2 linked regions of the Niabella yanshanensis genome follow. The protein of the gene in region 2 interacts with the protein of the main gene of each other region in a pairwise test. Links are inferred from orthologs where the notes say so. Each region holds a gene or a part of one and is shown on either strand. Other genes may lie near its edges.

What was found.
Region 1: the proteins of groL (region 2) and U0035_RS06165 interact in binary tests that used the Escherichia coli proteins (3 or more experiments, as listed by UniProt). The link is inferred for Niabella yanshanensis from one-to-one orthologs.

Annotation. Positions count from the first base shown.
Region 1 is NZ_CP139960.1:1,585,382-1,596,919, forward strand. The notes cover bases 3,168-6,029. They hold U0035_RS06165 (nucleotide exchange factor GrpE), read right to left. Parts: upstream 4,944-6,029; coding sequence 4,392-4,943; downstream 3,168-4,391. Other genes in these bases: dnaJ (molecular chaperone DnaJ), read right to left, coding at 3,168-4,311; U0035_RS06170 (hypothetical protein), read left to right, coding at 5,100-6,029. Also shown: U0035_RS06140 (pepsin/retropepsin-like aspartic protease family protein), read right to left, coding at 37-414; U0035_RS06145 (amidohydrolase family protein), read right to left, coding at 440-1,273; U0035_RS06150 (fumarylacetoacetate hydrolase family protein), read right to left, coding at 1,359-2,213; U0035_RS06155 (SDR family NAD(P)-dependent oxidoreductase), read right to left, coding at 2,235-2,999; more of dnaJ, read right to left, coding at 3,139-3,167; more of U0035_RS06170, read left to right, coding at 6,030-7,484; U0035_RS06175 (hypothetical protein), read left to right, coding at 7,585-9,918; U0035_RS06180 (Nif3-like dinuclear metal center hexameric protein), read left to right, coding at 9,945-11,039; U0035_RS06185 (zinc ribbon domain-containing protein), read left to right, coding at 11,090-11,538. UniProt on the Escherichia coli protein: Participates actively in the response to hyperosmotic and heat shock by preventing the aggregation of stress-denatured proteins, in association with DnaK and GrpE. It is the nucleotide exchange factor for DnaK and may function as a thermosensor.
Region 2 is NZ_CP139960.1:1,259,846-1,271,485, forward strand. What follows is about bases 8,135-11,098. They hold groL (chaperonin GroEL), read right to left. Parts: upstream 10,455-11,098; coding sequence 8,814-10,454; downstream 8,135-8,813. Other genes in these bases: U0035_RS04830 (PspC domain-containing protein), read left to right, coding at 8,135-8,314; U0035_RS04840 (co-chaperone GroES), read right to left, coding at 10,546-10,827. Outside these bases: U0035_RS04800 (excinuclease ABC subunit UvrA), read right to left, coding at 1-137; U0035_RS04805 (RNA polymerase sigma factor), read left to right, coding at 431-1,000; U0035_RS04810 (hypothetical protein), read right to left, coding at 1,219-1,665; U0035_RS04815 (hypothetical protein), read right to left, coding at 1,759-2,292; U0035_RS04820 (aconitate hydratase), read right to left, coding at 2,401-4,671; U0035_RS04825 (bifunctional aconitate hydratase 2/2-methylisocitrate dehydratase), read right to left, coding at 4,887-7,658; more of U0035_RS04830, read left to right, coding at 8,093-8,134; transcription antitermination factor NusB, read left to right, coding at 11,360-11,640.

The sequences.
Region 1 (11,538 bases), 320 kb from region 2 along the record:
ACCGCGGCCTTATTTATGTCATCGAAAAACCATAATTCAGATCAACTGTAGTTTTGCAACTTTAGGGTCAACTTCCACTATATCATCCTCAAAGTTGAGTTTGATACGCCATTTCTGAAGCGTAGCGGCACCAATGATAGCTTCTTCACCAAGGTTGGGTACTACCAGGAACTCATCTGACAACAGTACACCATTGATATAAAAATCGAGTCTAACCGCATATTTAACCTCTATAAAAAGCCCTTCACTGGCTGTGGCCAGTTTCCTCACGCGCCCGAGCGGCTCTAATACTGCAATATCTTCAATATTATCCGGATTAACACAGGAAAGATTAGCGCCGCTGTCAAACAAAGTATATAAATGCTTTTCGCCTTTGGAGCCTGCATAAAGGAATGGAAGTTTTAAAATAGACATAGGTTTGTTTCTCCAAAGTTATGACTTATAAATTGTAAAACTTTGTAGCATTTCCTCCATAAAAAGCGGCTTTTTCACTTTCCGTAAAAGAAGCAAAATAGGCATCTACAATCCCTTTCATCTTTTTATAAGATCCGGCTACCAGGCAAACCGGCCAGTCGCTTCCATACATAATGCGCTTAGCGCCAAAAGCCTCCACCACCGTATCCAGGTAAGGTGTAAAGTCTTGTGGTTTCCATCTTGTCCAGTCAGCCTCCGTAACCATACCACTGATCTTACAATATACATTAGGCAGTTCGGCTACTGCCTGTATATCTTGCTGCCAGCCATCTACCGTACCTGCTTTTACATACGGCTTTGCAATATGATCGATTACAAACCGCTGATCAGGAAAAGCTGCTGCCAGCTTGCGGGCGTACTTTAGCTGGTCGGGGAATATCAAAATATCGTAAGTATAATCGTATTTGTGTAAGAGACTGATACCATTCATAAACCTCTTCTTCAGCATCAGGGCCCTGTCCTTTTCCCCCTGCAATACATGACGGAAGCCTTTCAGTTTCTTATAATAGCAGTAATGGGCGAGCTTGTCTTCTATATTTTTTGCCTGCAGATCTACCCATCCTACTACACCTTTCACAAAGTTGTTTTGTATAGCATTAGCAAGCTGAAAAAGATTCTCTACTTCAGACTGATCACTTTGCACTACCACACATCCATCCAAACCATTTTCCACCAATACCGGCTTCAGATCTTTGGGTAAAAAGTCCCTTTGTATCTTTTTCATCGATTCATCGATCCAGCTATCCCTTACCGGATCAAATATCCAGAAATGCTGATGTGCATCTATTCTTAAAGCCATAACTATTGTTTAAACGACCAAAAATAACAGAGGACCGTCAACTAAATCACAGTCAACCGTCCTCTGTCATCTTTACTTCATAATATTATTTACTCCACGCTACGCAGGTCTGGCTGGATGTTCCGAGGCCATCAATACCTAATTCAATTACGTCACCAGGTTTCAAATAGATCGAAGGATTAAAACCCATGCCCACGCCAGCCGGAGTTCCGGTAGATATTACATCTCCTGGTAACAGAGTCATAAACTGACTTACGTAGGAAATAATATGTGGCAATTTAAAAATGAAATTGGCCGTAGTCCCGTCCTGCATGGTTTGTCCGTTTACTTTTAGCCAAAGGCGCAGGTTATCCGGATCCGCGATCTCGTCTTTGGTAGCCAGAAACGGGCCTAAAGGTGCAAAGGTATCGCAGCCCTTACCCTTATCCCAGGTACCACCCCGCTCTAACTGGAACGCGCGCTCGCTCACGTCATTGTGCAACACATAACCAGCAACGTAGTCCATTGCATCAGCCTCTTCCACATAACTGGCTTTCTTGCCAATTACTACGGCCAGTTCTACTTCCCAGTCTGTTTTTAAAGAATCCCGAGGTATTATAATATTGTCATTCGGACCTGATAACGAAGTGGATGATTTCATAAAGATAACCGGCTCCGTAGGTACAGTAGCACCCGTTTCTTTTGCATGATCGGCATAGTTTAAACCGATGCACAATATCTTGGAAGGACGTGCTACAGGGCTGTCCAAACGCTCCTCCTCACTGATCGTTACCAGGCTACTTTTATTATCCTGTATATATTGGGCCAGGCGTGCCAAACCATCGGTTTCAAAAAATTGTTCATTATAATCCTCTCCAAAACCTGAGGTATCATATTTCACATCATCTATAATAACACCGGTGTTAATACTGCCCGGTTGGCCATAACGTATTAGTTTCATTTTGTAATTTAAAATTTATTATTAATTATTCAGCTTGATAAACCCTCCATCAATAGGATAATCGCTACCCGTAATAAAAGATGCTTCATCGCTGCACAGGTACAAAATAAGGGCGGCAATTTCCTCAGGCTTTGCCATACGGCCGATGGGCTGGGTTTGAGAAAGCTTCTCAAACATTTCGGCTTCTTTACCCGGGTAATTTTTTGCCAGGAAGCCATCTACAAATGGTGTATGCACCCGCGCCGGAGAGATACAGTTACAACGGATATTATCTTTTACATAGTCTTTCGCTGCAGATAAAGTCATAGCCAATACAGCTCCCTTGCTCATGCTATAAGCAAACCGGTCCGGAATACCCACGCTGGATGCTATAGATGCCAGGTTCACAATAACCCCTCCGCCGTTTTCCTTCATCAACGGAATTGAGGCGTATAAACTATTATACACACCCTTTACGTTTACCGCAAATACCCGGTCAAAATCCTCAGCGGCGGTTGTTTCAACTTTACCAATATGAGAAACGCCCGCACTGTTTACGAGAATATCAAAAGCCCCTACCGAAGCATAAGCCGTCAACACTTCTTCCTGGCTGGCCACATTTACCGGTAATGCTGTGGCTTTCCCCCCGGCGGATTCAATTTCGTGAACGGTTGCCGCTGCGGCCTCTTTATTGAGATCAGCCACAAAAACATGCGCACCAGCTCTGCCAAACACAAGACATACTGCTTTACCGATACCGCTGCCACCGCCTGTAACGATGGCCTTTTTATTGTCTAACTTAAACATTTAATGATTTTTAAAATGGGCATCAATATACTACTTAATTGATTATCGTCTATTGATTTCGGTCCAATCGCATTCGCTATCCCAAATCAAAATGGGCCCGCACAAAGTACGGACCCATTTTGATAAAAAGATGGAAATATTAACTAAACAAATCTTTTATTTTATCGAAAAAGCCTTTTTCTGTCTTTTCCGGTTGAGGTTTTAAATTAGGAGAGTCTGAAAGTCCTTCTAAAGCCGCCTTTTCTTCGTCGCTGAGGTTTTGAGGCGTCCAGACACTAACATGTATTAACTGGTCACCTTTTTCATAGTTTGAATGTACATTGGGAAAACCTTTGCCTTTTAACCGGAAAATCTTACCACTTTGTGTACCCGGGGGTATTTTTATCTTAGCCCTGCCGTCAATTGTCGGCACTTCGGCATTCGTGCCAAACACCGCATCTGTAAACGACACATACAATTCATAAACCACGTTTAGCCCTTCCCGTTGCAATTCTGTATGTGTTTCCTCTTCAATTAAAACAATAAGATCTCCGGCAGCGCCACCGCGCTCGCCCGCATTTCCTTTTCCGCCAATACTTAATTGCATGCCTGCCTGCACGCCTGGTGGCACATCAATGGTGATCGTTTCCTCACCGTAGACCCTTCCGGCCCCTTTACAATTAGAGCATTTGGATGTTATGGTAGTTCCTTCTCCGTTACAATCAGGACAGGTGGTAACGGTTTGCATCTGCCCCAGGAAAGTATTCTGCACTTTCCTCACCTGGCCACTACCCTGGCAGGTACGGCAGGTTTGAACGCTTCCTTTATCTTTAGCGCCATCACCGCCACAGGTAGTACAGGAAGTGTATTTTTTTACTTTAATGTTTTTAGTAACCCCTTTCGCTATTTCTTCATAATTCAGCTTCAATTTCACACGGAGATTACTTCCCCGTATACCACGCGCCCTGGCGCCACCGCCCCTGGCCCGTCCCCCGCCGCCAAAGAAGCTTCCAAAAATATCATCACCGAACACATCTCCAAACTGGCTGAATATATCTTCCATATTCATACCGCCGCCACCGCCAAAACCGCCACCACGACCAGCTCCACTTAAGCCAGCATGCCCAAACCGATCATACTGCGCCTTCTTTTCTGAATCGCTTAGCACCTCGTAAGCTTCGGCCGCTTCTTTAAACTTTTCTTCTGCGGCTTTATCTCCCGGATTCCTGTCGGGGTGAAATTGCATCGCTACCTTACGATAAGCCTTTTTGATCTCCTCCGCAGTTGCTGTTTTGGACACGCCTAATATCTCGTAAAAATCTCTTTTTGACATCTAGTATTTTTTGAAAACATTCAATTTGAAAACCTGAAAAATCATAGGCGGCAATCAATTCGTCCCTTCAAACTTTCAAATTATTTACCTACCACTACTTTGGCATGACGAATAATCTTATCATTCAGGTAATACCCTTTACTTATTTCATCCACTATCTTCCCCTGCAAATCCTCGGTAGGCGCGGGAATTTCTGTAATAGCTTCATGTAATTCCGGGTCAAAAGCAACACCTTTTGCCTCCATTGCCTTTAATCCCTTTGATTGTAAAATATTTTTCAGCTTGTTAAAAATCAGGCTCACCCCCTGCTTCAAATGCGCATCACTGGACTCTTCTACCTCTTTCGATGCACGATCTACATCATCTAACACATCTAATAAATCTGTAATAATATCTTTTCCCGCAGTTTGAAATAACTCTATACGTTCTTTTGCGGTTCTTTTCCGGAAGTTGTCAAACTCAGCAGCAAGGCGCAAATACTTGTCCTTACTCTCATTTAATTCAGCCTCTAAAGCGTTCAACTGGGTTTCTTCAATGGGGTCGTTCAGGTGCTCTGTACCACTTACATTTTCGTCAGCATTAATGTTTAAACCATCCTGCTCTGTAAAATTATCATTGTTTTGATTCATCATATTCTAATTTGTTGGCAAAACTAAGCATGACAATAATATTGCCAATGAAAAAAAGTAGACAAAATGTCGGTCATTCCATAAAAAACAGGCGTTAAAAATAAACTTCCTGCATTTTTTATAGTCATTTACTTTATTTTCATGTACTTATTTATCTGTATGAAAAAAATCCTGCTTTCTCTACTGCTTTTGGCAACCACCTGTTCGCTAACCTCCGCTCAAACCCTTGAAAATAAGCTGGCTGCATGGACAAAAACCAATCCCGTAGAAAAATTGTATCTACACCTGGACCGGGAGAGTTACTTCGCCGGGCAAACCATTTGGTTAAAAGGCTATTTTATGACCGGGCTTATACCATCCGGACAAAGCTCTTCCTTGTACGTAGAACTAATCAACAGCGATAACGATATTGTATTAAGAAACATTTTTCCAGTTTATTATGGAACAACAATCGGAGGACAAATAGATATTCCCGAAAGCCTGGTGGCAGGTACCTATCAGATAAGAGCTTATTCCTCCATAATGCTCAACCAGCCCGGATTTGTGTTTCACAAACGGGTTTCCATATGGGGAAAAGAAGACAAAAAGAAAAACAACGATGAACCAAAGGGTAAATCTCAGCTACTCTTCTTCCCTGAAGGCGGTAACATGGTTAAAGGATTATTGAATATTGTTGCCTTCAAAGCCATCGACAAATATGGAATGCCATTATCGGTGGAAGGAGAAATCAAAAGCGAAACCGGCGAATTAGTAACCAGCTTTAAAAGCCAGCATGACGGCATGGGTAGCTTTCCTATTATTCCACTGCCGGCAGGCAGCTATTTTGCCACATTGAAAGGTTCTGAAGAGAAGTATCCGCTACCACCATCTACTGATAACGGAATCTCATTCAGTGTCAGAAATACAGCAAAAGGCAAGCAGTTCCGTATTCAATATAATAGCACTGACGAAGCGTTTAAACCCGCCTATTTGGTGGGACAAATGGAAAACCAGGTGCTCTTTAAACACCCGATTGGCGGAGACAAAAAAGAGATAACAGGAGTTATTCCTACCGCGGATTTCTACTCAGGTATTTTACACTTAACTGTATTCAATAAAGACGAAATGCCCCTTGCCGAACGCCTTACTTTTATTAATAATAAAGATTACGTACTACCCGCAACGCTCAAAATCGACACTTTAAATATTGAAGCAAGAAAAAGAAACAGGTTCTCAATTGCACTTACGGACACTATTATCGGTAACTTTTCAGTATCGGTAACCGATGCAGACAGTGAAACAGAGCCCTTCCGATCACAAACCATTTATTCCTGGTTTTTGCTTAACAGCGACTTGCGCGGATATATCCATAATCCGGCTTACTATTTTAGCAGCAATGCTGATTCTACACATGCTGCCTTAGACCTGGTAATGATGACCCATGGCTGGACCCGGTTCAAATGGACAGATGTGGCCCAGAATAAATTGGCGCCGGCTAAATATAAGGACGCCGGATACATTAGCTTAAGTGGCCAGATTGTATTAGAAGGTACCAAAAAACCTTTGGCCAACAGGGACGTTATCATGATGCGCTCAGCTGTTGATACAACCGTTGCGAAACGGGGCACCACTACATTACTACAAACGGATTCAATGGGCCGTTTCAAACTGGATTCTTTGTTCTTTACGGAAAAAAATAAAATACTTTTTTCTGAAGTAAGGGGTAATAAGAGCAAGTTTATCAGGGTAAAGCTGGATGCCGATTCGCTAAACAGGAGATTTGGAATTGAGCCGGTACTCATGCCCCAGGACAGCAGCGCCATTATTAAAAACAACGCTATTGTAAACGCTTATGATGACTATGTAAAAGCCCAGGGGCTGTTACTGGAGAATGTAGTTGTAAAGGTTAGACAAAAATCAGAGGTGGAGAAGCTGGACGAGCAATATGCCAGTGGTTTGTTCTCAGGTGGAATTAACAGCCGAACCATTGACCTGAGAAATGAAGTTTTTGGGGGCGATATCTTCCAATACCTGCAGGGACGGGTTGCAGGTCTTACCGTTAGTGGTACTCCGGGCAATTATGTATTAAATTACCGCGGTGGTGGATTGGGGGGAGGGAATGTGGCTTTATTCCTGGATGAGATGCCGACTGATGCCACGATGATTGAAGGTATACCTGTTGCAGAACTGGCATTTATTAAGCTTATGCCTAACACTGTTGCAACGGCCGGTGGTGGCACAGCGCTCGCTATCTACCGCAAGAAAGGCGCTGACCTCAGGGCAGCAATGGAATCGCCCACAGATATCGTAAATTATAATGGGTACACCGTTATGAAAGAATTTTATAATCCTGATTATGACAAGCAACCTGATAATAGCAAAGCGGATAAAAGGATGACACTGAACTGGAATCCGGCTATTTTTTTAGCGGAAGTCAATCCAACCATTCCGGTTATATTTTACAATAATGACCAAACCAGGCGTTTTAAAATAGTTGCCGAAGGCGTTACCAACGACGGCCGTATGCTGATGATTGAGAAGATCATTGAGCCAGGTGCTAACTAACTGCTGAGACATGTTTGTGCAAAGGCGCTGTTAAATGCATCCTATAATAGTGAAGGGTAAAACACACTTCGCCATTTTTTTTGTAACTTAACAATGCCCGATGAAGATTTATAAACAAATATTATCCGTTTTCTTCTTATTATCATTCCATGTTGCGCCGGCCCAGGAAAAAATACTGGAAGGCTGGCATCAGTCTACCCCTATTGAAAAGGTATACCTGCACATGGATAGAAAAGATTATTTCGCAGGACAAACCAGCTGGTTTAAAGGGTATTTTATTTCAGACTTCAAACCTTCTGCCCGTAATTCAACGCTTTTTGTTGAGCTGATCAACCGGGCTGGTGCAGTGATCAGCCAAAAAGTACTCCCGGTATTTAATGGCATTACTTACGGGCAGATTGATATACCCGATACATTGTCAACGGGAACCTACCAGGTAAGGGCCTATACTCCTTTAATGTTGAATCAGGAGAAAGTATTCCTCTACAATACTCCCATTCGTGTACATGGAAGAAACAACAAGCCTGAAGTTCCGTCAAAGAATACTCATGCACTGGCATTCTTTCCCGAGGGTGGCACTTTACTGGCCGGCGTGGAAAACAAGGTTGCTTTCAAAGCCACATCGGGCGAAGGTCTGCCGGAAAATATTACTGCCAGTATCGTAGATAATACGGGAGCAACCGTTACGCAGATTGAAAGTCTTCACGACGGCATGGGCGTGTTTAAGCTTAAACCAGCCGACGGCACAACCTACCAGGCCGTATGGAATGGAAAAGCATATCCGCTACCTGTTGCTTCAGGCAAGGGCATTGCCATACAGGTAGAAAACACGAGTAGCACTGTTAACTATTCTTATACTTCTTCCGGCGATGAAAGCTTTACACCTTCTTATATAATCGGGCAAATGCAGCACGAGGTGATGTTTAAACTACCAGTAAACAACAACCAGCCAGGCACTATTAACACATCGGCTCTTCATTCAGGTATTTTACAAATCACTTTTTTCAATAAAGACGGTATGCCATTAGCCGAACGTCTGGTCTTTGTTGATAATAAAGAGTATATTGTTAATGCTGTTCTTAATCCACAACAGATCAATACCAAAGTCCGGGGTAAAAATCATTATAGTATTGATTTTAACGAACCGGTAAATGGCAATTTCTCTGTGTCGGTAACAGACGATGACTACAACGAACCTGGTCTCCGTAAAGAAAATATCATTTCCTCCCTTTTATTAACCAGCGATATTCCGGGCTACGTACATCATCCAGCTTTTTATTTCAGCAGCGCTCCCCAGGCTAAAGAGGCATTGGACCTGGTGATGCTTACCAATGGCTGGCGACGCTTTAACTGGAAGGAACTCATCGGCAGCAAACCGCCCACTCCGGGCTACACAGACCCAGGGTATATATCTTTATCGGGCCAGGTAAATGTGCGCGGCTCTAAAAAGAATTTTGCGGATAGAGACCTGCTGGTTTGGGTGGCCACTTCTGATTCGGGGCGTGCACTTGAGTTGGTTAAGACGGATGCAGAGGGACGATTTAAAATGGACTCCGTTGTATTTTTTGATAAGGCTAAAATCCTTTTTAGCGATGTGATGGGCAATAAAAGTAAGTTCCTGACAGTAAAGTTGGATACAGATTCGCTATACAGGACTTTTAATTTGCCCGCTTTACAGATGCCTCCTGCCATTAACACAGGCACCTCTTTATTAAATAATATGCAAGGAGCGTATAGCTCTTATGCAAGAGGTGGTGGCGTGCTGCTGGATAACGTAAATATAGAAGGAAGAAGACTCACACTGGAGGAGTTGGAGAAAAAGTATGTGAGCGGACTTTTCTCAGGAAACATAAATGCGCGAACGATTAATCTAACCGGGCAGTTCGTACCTCAGATCAATATATTTGAATGGCTGATTGGCCGTGTACCCAGCCTGGTGGTACAAAGAAATAGCCAGTTTTTTGATGGGTACCAGCTTTATTTGCGCCAGCAACCCGTACAGCTTTTCCTGGATGAAATGCAGATGCAGGATGCCAGCCTGATCTCTACTATTCCGCCGAATCAAATTGCGCTGATTAAGATCTATCCCCAGTTTATAGGAGCCCGGGGTAATGGAGCAGCCATCGCCATTTACACCAAGCGTGGTGAGGATTTAAATGAAGAAATGGAAGCCTCGGGAGACATCGTGGACTATGATGGTTACAGCATCATTAAAGAATTCTACAGCCCTGACTATTCCACCCCTCCGGATGTGGATTACCGGGACAACCGGCTTACCCTGGCCTGGCAACCTGAGGTAACAGTATCCTCCGATAAGAATGCGTCCATTCCCGTTCAATTTTACAATACCGATCGTACTAAAAAGTTTAAAGTGGTTGCAGAAGGCGTAACAAAAGAAGGCAAGCTTTTATGGGTAGAACAAACAGTTGAATAGTCCTTAAATATTTATTTTTGCTGGCTATGACAATTAAACAGATCATTTCTTATTTAGAATCAGTAGCACCTCTCACCTTGCAGGAAAGTTATGATAATGCAGGCCTGATTACCGGCGATGCCAACCGGGAATGCACCGGGGCCCTGTGCTGTCTTGACGCTGTTGAAGCTGTAGTAGATGAAGCGATCGAAAAAGGATGCAATCTGATAATAGCGCATCACCCCATTATTTTTAGTGGCCTCAAGAAAATAACAGGTAAAAACTATGTTGAACGTACCATTCTCAAAGCCATAAAAAACGACATTTCGATTTATGCAATTCATACTAACCTGGATAATGTATTGACCGGGGTAAACGGAAAAATTGCGGAAAAACTGGGCCTGAAAAACCTTTCCATCCTTGCACCCAAGGGAGGTCAGCTCAGCAAGCTATTCTTTTATGTACCTGCTTCTCACGCCGGTAATACTATGAATGCCTTATTTGAAGCGGGTGCCGGTTATATCGGTAATTACAGCGAATGTAGTTTCCGTGTTAACGGGATTGGCACTTTCAAGCCTAATGAAGCGGCCAACCCTTTCAGTGGCGAACCAGGTAAAAGGCATGAGGATGAAGAGGTGAAAATAGAAGTACTTTTCCCATCCTGGCTGGAAAGCCATATCCTATCGGCCCTCAAAGCCAACCACCCCTACGAGGAAGTGGCTTACGAGGTGATCGGCCTTAACAACAGGCACCAGGATATCGGTTCCGGCATCACCGGTGAATGGGAAATACCCTTAACAGAAACGGAGCTTTTACAAAAACTAAAGCAAATTTTTAAGATTCCCGTAATCAGGCACACCGCATTTACGGGTAAAACTATCAAAAAGGTAAGTATTTGCGGTGGTTCAGGCATTTTCCTCCTGAAAAACGCAATCAATTATGGATCAGACGCTTATATAACCGGAGACATTAAATACCACGAATTTTTTGATGCGGACGGACACTTGCTGCTGGCAGACATTGGCCACTACGAAAGCGAGCAGTTTACGACAGATTTGCTGGCGAATCTTTTAGAGCAAAAATTCCCTAACTTTGCCGTCCTTAAAACAGGAGTAAATACAAATCCTGTACAATACTTTTAAAGTCTTAATTTGAAGGGTTAGGATTTTAGAAGAATTAATATTTTAAACATATGGCACAATTAAAAGAATTTTCCATTGAAGAAAAATTAGGTTCATTGATCAATTTGCAGAAAATAGACAGCAAGTTGGATGAAATTAAAATTTTAAAAGGCGAGCTACCTATGGAAGTAGCTGACCTCGAAGACGAGCTTCAGGGATTGCGTGCAAGACAAACCAGAATAGAAGAAGAAATTAATGGTGTAACTGAATTTATTGAAGAACGTAAAAATGCCATTAAAGAAAGTGAAACGCTGATCAAAAAATATGAAAAAGATAGCGAGAATGTAAAGAATAACCGTGAGTTTGAGGCTATTAACAAAGAAACTGAAATGCAACAGCTTGAAATTAAGCTGGCCGAAAAGCATATTAAAGATGCAAACGAAGAAATTGCAGATAAAGTAATTCTTTTAGACAAGGCTAAAAAGAATATTGCAACTAAAGAGGGCTCTTTGGAGTTGAA
Region 2 (11,640 bases):
GAAGACTTTCCAGAACCGGAAACACCTGTAACTACAATAAATTTGTTTCTTGGAATACTGACGGTTACATCTTTAAGATTATGAACTTTTGCCCCTTTTATCAGTATTTCACCGTTTGATTTTTTCTGTGCCGCCATTATTAAATTTTACCTATACAGCTTACAAAAGTAGCTGCAAAATTGTTTAGAAATACTTGTTTTTCGGGCTTTTTAGCCGGTTTTGGAAATAGATCAGGTAGCCTTAAAATGTCATCTGGTAAAAAATATTATTATTGATAATCAACATTTTGTTAACAAATAATTGTAATTTTAACAAAATTTTTAACACTTTTGGGCAATTTTTTGGGTGATTTGCATCCGTAGTAGTACAGAGATAAAGGTACATGAGAAGAAAAAGGGGCTACAAACTATTTTAATCATTTCAGAAAGTAATGACTACAGATATAAAAAAGAGCGACAACGAGCTTATACACTTGTTTACAAGTGGTAACGAATCGGCACTCGATTCATTACTGGAGAGGTACAAGGACAAGCTTTTTAATACGATACTTTTTATTGTTAAGGATAAATACCACGCTGAAGATATTTCGCAGGATGTTTTTATTAAAATCATAGAAACCCTGAAAAGTGGTAAATACAAGGAAGAAGGTAAATTTTTGCCCTGGGCGATGCGTATTGCCCATAACCTCTGCGTTGATTATTTTAGAAAACTCAAACGTTTTCCTTTTGCAAAAAGTAATACAGATAACGAAGTGCTGGACACTATTAACTGTACCGAACAAAATGCAGAAGATAAGATTATCAAAGTACAAAGCATGGGTAAAGCCAAAGACCTCCTGGAACAGTTACCCGAAGAGCAAAGAGAAGTTATCATATTAAGGCATTTCGCCAATCTTAGCTTTAAGGAAATTGCTGACATGACCGGATGCAGTATCAATACAGCTTTGGGCAGAATGCGTTACGGGTTAATGAATTTAAGAAAGTTAATGACCGGAAAATAGTTTTAACAATTATAAGGCATTGTTACCAGAACATTTCCGCCATAATATCCGTTAGAGTAGGAAACAAAATACAATTCGATAATTTCTAAAATATTGTCATCTTGTGTTTCCGATAGGACAAAAGAAATTCGCTAAATCCTTGTGAATTATTCTTGCCGAAGCCAACCGGTTTACACAGGATGACGACTAATTGAACCGCTGATTCTTTCAGCGGTTTTTTATTTATCAATAATAATTTTCGTATCGCCTGATATAAGATTGATATGGCAACAATCGTGAGCAATTGTATAAACCCTGTTTGCTATGGACTGCTTGTTTATATAACCTCTGAATTCAAAATCTTCTCCGCACCGCGAAGTTTCATTGATTTTCGAATCAGAAAATATTAAATACCTGCCTGTGCCACCTGTTATTCCTGTTTGCGTAGCAGCTTCGTCATTATTAATGATCAATTGAGAATCCCTCAACCTCACCACTACAAAGCTATCTAATGCCACTTCTGCATGAGAGCCGTCTATAACCTGAACAATCAAACTTCTGAATTCCTCGGTGCATACGCGGTTCGGTTTACATCCCGACTCGCAGTCATCGTTAACCCGGGAGTTTTTATTACATGCCAGCATTACCAGGCCAATAAAAAGTGTGCTAACAATTGAAAGCCTCATTTGCAATAATGAATTTAAAGTAATATTATCAAAGACGTAATTAACTACCCATTCGCAGCAGCCCGATAATTTAAGTCGACGCTTTTAAAATAACTATTTTGCTTCTGCCATATCAGACTCGTCTATTACATACTCCCTTCTGATAATGTTTCCGGCAGCATCCTTTGTTTTAATCCATTGTTCATCTTTAAAAAGATTGGCTATGTCAGCTTCGCAAGTCGTCTTTCTTCCAGCATCCGGAAAAATTGAATAATATAAACCACAGGAAGTATCGATTTTCTCTTTACCATTCATCGTGACTTTAACCAGGTTTTTCTGATAACGGGGATCTGACTCGCTTAAAATTAAAGGTCCGCAATTAGCCGTGCACATAAAGACTGAAGCTTCATAAGCTCTTCCCGGTTCTATCGTAATTATCTGCCCGACAAAACCAGTCGTATCCTCTTTAGCCGGCTCCCTTTTTAGCCGCAACCCATATTGGATCGTTACCGGCACAGCCAATGTATTTTTGTAGGCCGTAGTTAGATAATAACCCCGTTCAGTATCACTTTCCTTTGTACAGGAGCCTGCCCATAATAAAGTTATGGCAATTAAAAAAAGACAGATCCGGGCAATGCTTCGTTTCATTTACAAATTTTGTTTGGTACTTCAAACGTGTTTATTGTAAAAAACGCAACAAAAAAGGTGTCAATCTTTTAAAAGAAATGACACCTACGAACCACTTATTGGTGAATACTAATTATTGGCAGCAAACTCTCTCCTGATGATGTTGAGCGCACCACCGGCCTTAAACCATTCGATCTGCTGATCATTATAGGTATGATTTGCCTGTATATTATCAGTTGTACCGTCAGAATGATGTAATACCAGGGTTAGCGGCTTGCCGGGAGCAAACCCGGTTAAACCCATAATGTCAACCACATCATCTTCCTGTATTTTTTCGTAATCATCCTTATCAGCAAAAGTCAGTGCCAACATGCCCTGTTTCTTCAGGTTGGTTTCGTGAATACGGGCAAATGATTTTACCAAAACTACCCGAACACCCAAATGCCGCGGCTCCATAGCCGCATGCTCACGGCTGCTCCCTTCACCATAATTCTCATCACCCACAACAATACTGCCAATACCTGCGGCTTTATATGCGCGCTGTGTGGCCGGCACCGGACCGTACTCACCAGTGAGCTGGTTCTTGATGTTATCGGTTTTATCATTAAAGAAATTTACCGCTCCAATCAACATATTATTAGAGATATTATCGAGGTGTCCCCTGAATTTAAGCCAGGGACCCGCCATAGAGATATGATCGGTTGTACACTTCCCTTTGGCTTTGATCAGCAACTTCAGGCCTTTCAGATCAGTGCCTTCCCAGGGAGCAAACGGATCTAATAACTGTAAACGTTTGCTGGCCGGATCAACGATTACCTGAACCCCGCTGCCGTCAGCGGCCGGAGCCTGGAATCCGGGATCGTCAACCGCAAACCCTCTGGACGGTAATTCCTCACCCGTTGGCGGATCCAGTTTCACCGTTTCCCCTTTTTCATTAATCAACGTATCTGTAAGCGGATTGAATGTTAAATCACCCGCAATAGCAAGAGCGGTCACTACTTCAGGAGAAGCTACAAATGCATAGGTATTCGGATTACCATCAGCACGTTTTGCAAAATTCCTGTTGAAAGAATGAACTATTGTATTCTTTTCCTTCTTTTCGGCACCTACCCTGTTCCACATACCAATACAGGGTCCGCAGGCATTGGCAAATACCGTAGCCCCAATCTTATCAAATGTATCCAGGAAGCCATCCCGCTCAATGGTATAACGAACCTGTTCAGAACCCGGAGTTATGGTAAACTCTGCTTTCGTTTTAAGTCCTTTTTCATTAACCTGCTTAGCCAGGGATACAGCACGACTGATATCTTCATAAGAAGAGTTGGTACAACTACCGATCAACCCTACTTCGATTTTAGTCGGCCAATCATTTGCAGCTGCCACTTCTTTCATTTTAGAGATCGGGGTAGCCAGGTCGGGCGTGAAAGGGCCATTCAGGTGAGGCTCCAGTTCGTCCAGGTTAATTTCAATCAACTGGTCAAAATATTGCTCAGGGTTAGCATAAACTTCCGGGTCGGCCGTTAAATGCTGGGCAATAGCATCTGCAGCAGCGGCGATCTCTTCGCGCCCAGTGGCTTTCAGATAACGGCTCATGCTATCATCATAACCAAATGTTGACGTCGTTGCACCTATTTCAGCGCCCATATTACAAATAGTGCCTTTACCAGTACAGCTCATAGATGTCGCCCCTTCTCCAAAATACTCCACAATACAACCGGTACCGCCTTTAACTGTTAAGATACCGGCTACTTTTAAGATCACATCTTTTGGCGCTGTCCATCCATTTAGCTTACCTGTTAATTTAACCCCAATCAATTTAGGCATCTTTAGCTCCCATGGCAACCCTGCCATTACATCACAGGCATCAGCGCCACCTACGCCAATGGCTACCATGCCAAGCCCACCTGCATTTACAGTGTGGCTATCCGTACCAATCATCATACCTCCCGGAAAAGCATAGTTTTCCAAAACCACCTGGTGAATAATGCCTGCCCCCGGCTTCCAGAAGCCGATTCCATATTTATTAGATACGGAAGCTAAAAAATCAAACACTTCTTTACTTTCTGTTTTGGCTTGTCTTAAATCAGCCTCAGCACCTGTTTCAGCCATAATAAGGTGATCGCAATGCACGGTTGACGGTACTGCCACTTTAGACCGGCCAGCCTGCATAAATTGCAACAGTGCCATCTGGGCCGTAGCATCCTGCATAGCTACCCTGTCGGGAGCAAAATCTACATAGTCAACACCCCTGTCGTATGCCCTGGTAGCAGGATTCGTCAAATGTGCATATAATATTTTTTCGGTAAAAGTTAAAGGACGACCCAGTAACTGGCGTACATCGTTTACTTTTTGTTCAAATTCAGAATAAACTTTCTTAATCAGATCGAGATCGAATGCCATGTCTACTAATTTTTTTGTACTAAAAAATTAAGATTGCGAGAGACTACAAAGTTAGGGATTGTAGCCTGCGGTTGGATATTTCCAAATACTTAAACAAATCCTACCCCCTGGTTGCAGAAATAGGGCCAAAACTCGTCCAAGCTAAAGGATCATAAAGAAACCCCGCTCTGTTAACAGAACGGGGTTGATTATGTCAAATACCCAAACGAATATCTTTATGCTGTCAGTTCCTTAACAGAAGGAACAAACTTCGTAAGGTTGATGCCTTCAACAGCCGCCTTGTATTCATCTATATTCGGAATCCTTCCCAATATAGCAGACAACACCACTACCGGGGTTGATGCCAGTAAAGACTCGCCTTTCTTACGTTCAGAATCTTCTACCACACGCCCCTGGAATAAGCGGGTTGACGTTGCCATAACAGTGTCTCCTTTAGCTGCTTTTTCCTGGTTCCCCATGCAGAGGTTACAACCCGGACGCTCCAGGTACATCATATTTTCATATTCTGTGCGGGCGGTACTTTTGGGCAACAGGTCGTTGAACTCGAATCCCGAATACTTTTGCAGCAGGTCCCAATCGCCCTCTTCTTTCAGCTCATCAATTATATTGTAAGTAGGAGCAGCTACAACCAGCGGCGCATGAAACTCCACTTTTCCTTGTTGAGCTTCCAGGTTCTTTAACATCTGGGAAACAATTTTCAGATCACCTTTGTGCACCATACAGGAACCTACAAAGCCTAAATCCACTTTTTTATCACCACCATAATGAGATAAGGCGCGGATCGTATCGTGTGTATAACGCTTGGATACATCTTTATTATTAACATCCGGATCAGCGATCATCGGCTCTACAATTGCATCCAGGTCTATTACTACTTCGGCATAATATTTTGCGTTGGCATCAGGCGTAAGAGCCGGCTTTTCACCCGATTTAATTTCGGCTATACGTTTGTCTGCCTTATTAATTAACCCCTGCAATACCTGCTTGCTGTTATCCATACCTTTATCGATCATGATCTGTATCCTGCCTTTGGCAATTTCCAACGATTCGATCAAAGTATCATCTTCAGAAATATTGATAGAGGCTTTGGCTTTCATCTCCGCAGTCCAGTCGGTAAAGGTAAAGGCCTGGTCAGCAGGAAGCGTACCAATATGCACTTCAATGATTCTTCCCTGGAATACATTCTCTCCACCAAACTGTTGCAGCATCTGCGCCTGTGTGGCATGAACCACATCACGGAAATCCATATGCTCCTTCATTTCACCTTTGAAAGTTACTTTTACCGACTCCGGAATAGGCATAGATGCCTCACCTGTAGCCAATGCTAAGGCAACCGTTCCTGAATCAGCTCCAAACGCCACGCCTTTAGACATCCTGGTATGAGAGTCCCCTCCAATAATAATAGCCCACTCATCTACCGTAATATCATTAAGAACTTTATGAATCACATCCGTCATGGAATGGTACTCACCCTTAGGATCACGGGCAGTAATCAAACCGAAATCATTCATAAACCTCATTAGTTTAGGAATATTAGCCTGGGCTTTTTTATCCCATACTGATGCAGTATGACAACCAGACTGATAAGCGCCATCAACAATCGGGGAAATGACTGTAGCAGCCATCGACTCCAGCTCCTGCGCCGTCATTAAACCGGTAGTATCCTGTGAACCAACGATGTTTACTTCAACCCGAACATCGGAGCCCGCATGTAAGATCTTACCTGGTGTAATTCCAACCGCGTTCCTGTTAAATATCTTTTCTACCGCTGTCAGTCCCTGTCCCTCATTCGAAATTTCCTTTGAAGGCGCAAATACCGCAGTCGGCTCAATATCCAGAATTTTAGCCGCAACCGTCTGTATTTTTTTACCAAATACAATGGCATAAGAACCACCAGCCCTTATAAATTCTTTTTTCTGAGGTGTAAGTGCTTTGGCAATATCAATCAACTCCTGTTCCCCGTTATATAATTTCTTTGTTTTAGTATTAATGGTCAAAACAGTACCGGTTGCTACTGAATAAACCTCTTCCAGGACAGGATCGCCATTTTCGTCGCGAACCACATTACCATCTGCATCAGTTTTCTTTACCCAGTTCTTAAGGTCAATACCAATACCACCCGTAACATCAACTGTCGTAAGGAAGATGGGTGAAATACCATTGGTACCACCCACAATAGGAGCTATATTAACAAACGGAACATAAGGGCTTGCCCGCTTGCCGGTCCAAAGCGCCACGTTGTTGACACCAGACATTCTTGATGATCCTACTCCCATAGTACCTTTCTCTGCAACTAACATCACGCTCTTGTCAGGATGCTGTGCCTGAAGCGCCTTGATCTCTTCCTGCGCTTTGGGAGTAATCATACATTTACCATGCAACTCACGGTCAGAACGCGAGTGAGCCTGGTTACCCGGAGAAAGCAGATCCGTAGATATATCACCTTCGCCGGCAATAAATGTTACGATCTGGATCTCTTCCGGAACTTCCGGCAATTTGGTAAAAAATTCTGCCTTAGCATAACTTTCCAGTATGTCTTTAGCTATTGCATTATCATTCTTAAATGCTTCTTTTAACCGGTCCGTATCCGCATCATAAAGAAAAACCTGCGTTTTAAGCACATCAGCTGCTTGCTGAGCAGTCGCAGGATCATTACCCAGGGCCAGGTCCAGCAATACTTCAATAGAAGGTCCACCCTTCATATGTGATAGTAGTTCAAACGCAAAAGCTGGCGTAATTTCTTCAACTATTGATGCGCCCAGGATGATTTCCTTTAAAAATGTAGCTTTTACCGCCGCAGCACTCGTGGTACCTGGCAACGTGTTATAAATAAAAAAGTTAAGAGAATCGGCTCTATACTCGTTATTGACATCCTTTATCTGTTCAATAATTTCGCTAAGCAATTCAGCGCCATCAATAGGCTTGGGATGAAGCCCCTGGGCCTTTCTTTCTTCAATTTCCTTAATGTAATCCTTATACATGTTCATAACAGAAGTCTTTTCAATATGAAGGCAGATTTAAAACAGTTGCCGGCACTGCCATTTCTTGCCAGCCTGTATCGATTATATCATTCTTATAGTCTCCGGGATCAGGTCCACAGAACACCATCTACATCACTTTAACCACTATGTAGCCTGATAACTTCAGGGGTTATCCTTTTCAGAAAAGAGGTGTAAAGTTTTTGCTTTCAGATCAGAAGGTGTTTTAATGATTAACGGACACGGTTAGCTTTTGTTCAATTTTAAAATGAGTTTTCCTAACCAAACCGAGATCAAATGTCATTTTTAATATATTTTTATATTAGTAATACCTTCATTAGCAGTGGCGCGAATTTACAAAAAATAAGGGTTCTAATCCATAGAAGTTATTGAAATTATCAGGGGATTTGGTAATTTTGTAATGTAAACCAACTATAGTTAGTATGAATCGCCTAAAAAATTTTGTCGAGTGGAATGCTTTTGGTGTTTGCTCTTCTATTGGTGACAGGTTACATATTTCTCCCTGTCGTATCAGGCAATATTTTATTTATTCTTCTGTATTAACCATGGGGTCACCCATTATCGTTTACATGGTACTGGCTTTCTGGAAAAATATGAAAAACTACATTTCTTCTTCGAAGCGCAATCCCTGGTACTATCTGTAGTGAAAAATAGTTATATGACTGTTTTTCATGAGTTTATGAGCAGGTTATATGCCCTGTTCACAATGAAAGGCATTAGGCTGATTTTAGAACTGGCCCTAAAAGCTCTCCTCCTGGGAATACCCCGTGCAGCGTTGTCATTTTGCGCAAAGCCAATAAGGTACTTTAACATATCTATTGATAGTAGTTGAGGAATAATGATATAGGCAAAAAAAAGAGGGGTCAACCATACCTGAAAAGGTGTCGTTGCCCACTCTAGCCCTCTAAACCATTATAAAGATATATAGATAAATTCCTATACAAAGTGCCAATTCGATGAATGCCCTTATTTTTTAGATGAATGCCTTTTTTTCTTAGATGAGTTCCGGTAACTCTAATACGTGCCACCGCTGTTATTAATTAATGCTTTAACACAAAAAGTCCCGCCTCGAAACCGAAGCGGGACTTTTTATATTAGAACGGCCGACAGCTGTCAACTGTCATCTTAAAACCATCAGCTAAATTAATAGCCCATGCCACCCATATCCGGACCACCTGGCATTGCAGGTGCTGCAGATTTAGGTTCTGGTTTGTCAGCAATTACACACTCGGTAGTTAATAACATACCAGCGATAGAAGCTGCATTCTCCAAAGCTACACGGCTAACTTTAGTTGGGTCGATAACACCAGCTTTGAACAGGTTTTCATAAGATTCTGTTCTTGCGTTGAAACCGAAATCACCGGTACCATCTTTAATTTTCTGAACAACTATAGAACCATCGATGCCCGCGTTGTCCGTTAAAGTGCGGATAGGCGCTTCCAAAGCACGTTTTACAATAGCCATACCTGTTTGTTCGTCTTCGATCTGTCCTTTTACTTTCACATCTAAAGATGCTACGGCACGGATGTAAGCAACACCACCACCAGGAACAATACCTTCTTCAACTGCAGCACGCGTTGCATGTAAAGCATCATCTACACGGTCTTTTTTCTCTTTCATTTCAACCTCTGTAGCAGCACCTACATATAATACAGCAACACCACCGCTTAATTTAGCTAAACGCTCCTGTAATTTTTCTTTATCGTAATCAGATGTAGTAGACTCGATCTGAGCTTTAATCTGGTTTACACGACCCACGATATCTGCTTTTTTGCCTTTACCGCCAACAACAATCGTGTTGTCTTTATCGATGGTAATTGAAGCTGCCTGACCCAGAGCTGAAATATCAGCACCTTCTAATTTGTGGCCCATGTCTTCAGAAATAACTGTACCACCTGTTAAGATGGCGATATCCTGTAACATTTCTTTTCTCCTGTCGCCAAAGCCGGGAGCTTTAACAGCAGCTACTTTCAAAGTACCACGTAATTTATTTACCACCAGGGTAGCCAATGCTTCACCTTCTAAATCTTCAGCAATAATTACCAAAGGACGGCCGCTTTGAGCTACTTTCTCGAGGATAGATAAAATATCTTTCATTGCGCTGATCTTTTTATCGTAGATCAGGATGTATGGGCTTTGTAATTCAGCTTCCATTTTTTCGCTGTTGGTAACGAAGTATGGAGAGATATAACCACGGTCGAACTGCATACCTTCTACTACGTCTACGGTAGTATCAGTACCTTTTGCTTCTTCTACAGTGATCACCCCTTCTTTACCTACTTTACCAAAAGCCTGAGCAATCAAATCACCGATCTGATCGTCGTTGTTAGCTGAAATAGAAGCAACCTGTTTGATCTTTTTGCTATCGCTCCCAACAGTCTGGCTTTGCGCTTTCAGGTTCTCTACTACTAAAGAAACCGCTTTATCAATACCACGTTTCAGGTCCATTGGGTTAGCGCCTGCAGCTACCATTTTCAAACCTTCGCTGATGATAGCCTGAGCTAATACAGTAGCAGTAGTAGTACCATCACCTGCAATATCAGCAGTTTTAGAAGCTACTTCTTTTACCATTTGAGCGCCCATGTTCTCAATTGCATCTTCCAGCTCAATTTCTTTTGCTACGGTAACACCGTCTTTAGTTACAGCAGGAGCACCAAATTTTTTCTCAATAACCACGTTACGGCCTTTAGGGCCCAGGGTTACTTTTACAGCGTTTGCTAAAGCATCAACGCCTTTTTTCATTTTATTTCTCGCTTCTATATTGAAGTGTAATTGTTTTGCCATTTCTATTTAGAATTTAAAGTATTGAATATTAAATATTAAATGCAGGATGATACGTAGTTTATATGCGTCATTTTACATTTATTATTTTACATTAAACGATAGCGAGAATATCGCTTTCACGCATAATTAAAAGATCCTGACCTTCGATCTGGATTTCAGTACCCGCGTATTTACCGTACAAAACAGTGTCTCCGGTTTTTACAGTCACCGGTTCGTCTTTTTTGCCAGGACCGGCTGCAACTACAGTACCGCGTTGTGGTTTTTCTTTTGCTGTATCAGGGATGATGATACCGCCTGCTGTTTTTTCTTCAGCTGCTGCTGGTTTTACGATTACCCTGTCATGTAAAGGGGTAACAGTCGATTTTTTAGCCATTGTTTATCTTTTTAAAAAATTTGATTATTTAAGATGATTCTTATGAATCACTTTATGGTTGGCAAATGTACCCTAAATAATATGCCACGGTTAGGAAACATGAAATTTTTTCAGTTTGATGACAGGTTACCGGCCTCCTTTTTATGCAAATGACAAGATGGCAATGTGAGTTGATTAACGAATGAGTTGACTAGTTGATGGGTTGACAGGATGGCAAGGGTTAGTTGGATAGGTAGACTGGGTTGTTGGTTGATAAGATTGCCAGTTGACTAGTTTAAAAGATTACCAAGGTTCGTTGCCATACAGGCCCCGTTTAACCTATCAATTCTCACCCCTCAACTAATCGACCGGTTAACCTTCCCCACCTCCTCAATCCTCCTCAGCTTATCAACCAGTCACCCGCTCAGCAAGCCCTACCAGTTAACCTATCAACTTATCAACCTGTAGACCATCTCCCTGTCAACTAACAACTTTTCAACCTGTCAACTAATAAAAACCTTATCTTCGCCGGTTCAAAATAGTTCTTGATTCAATGATTAGCAGAAGAAACATAAGGGTAAAAGTGATGCAAACCCTTTATTCGTACACCTCCAGTCTGGATACCGACAAACCCCTTGATCCGCAAAAAACGCTTAGACAACATTTCAGCCAAACACGCTCTTTAATGGTATATGTAGTGCACTTCTTAACTGAAATAGCCCGCTATGCCGAAAAAGATGCCTTCCGCAAATCGCATAAATATATACCAAGCGAAAAAGATCTGAATGTAAATACCAAGCTGGCAGGAAGTAATCTGCTTTGGCAGATCCTGGA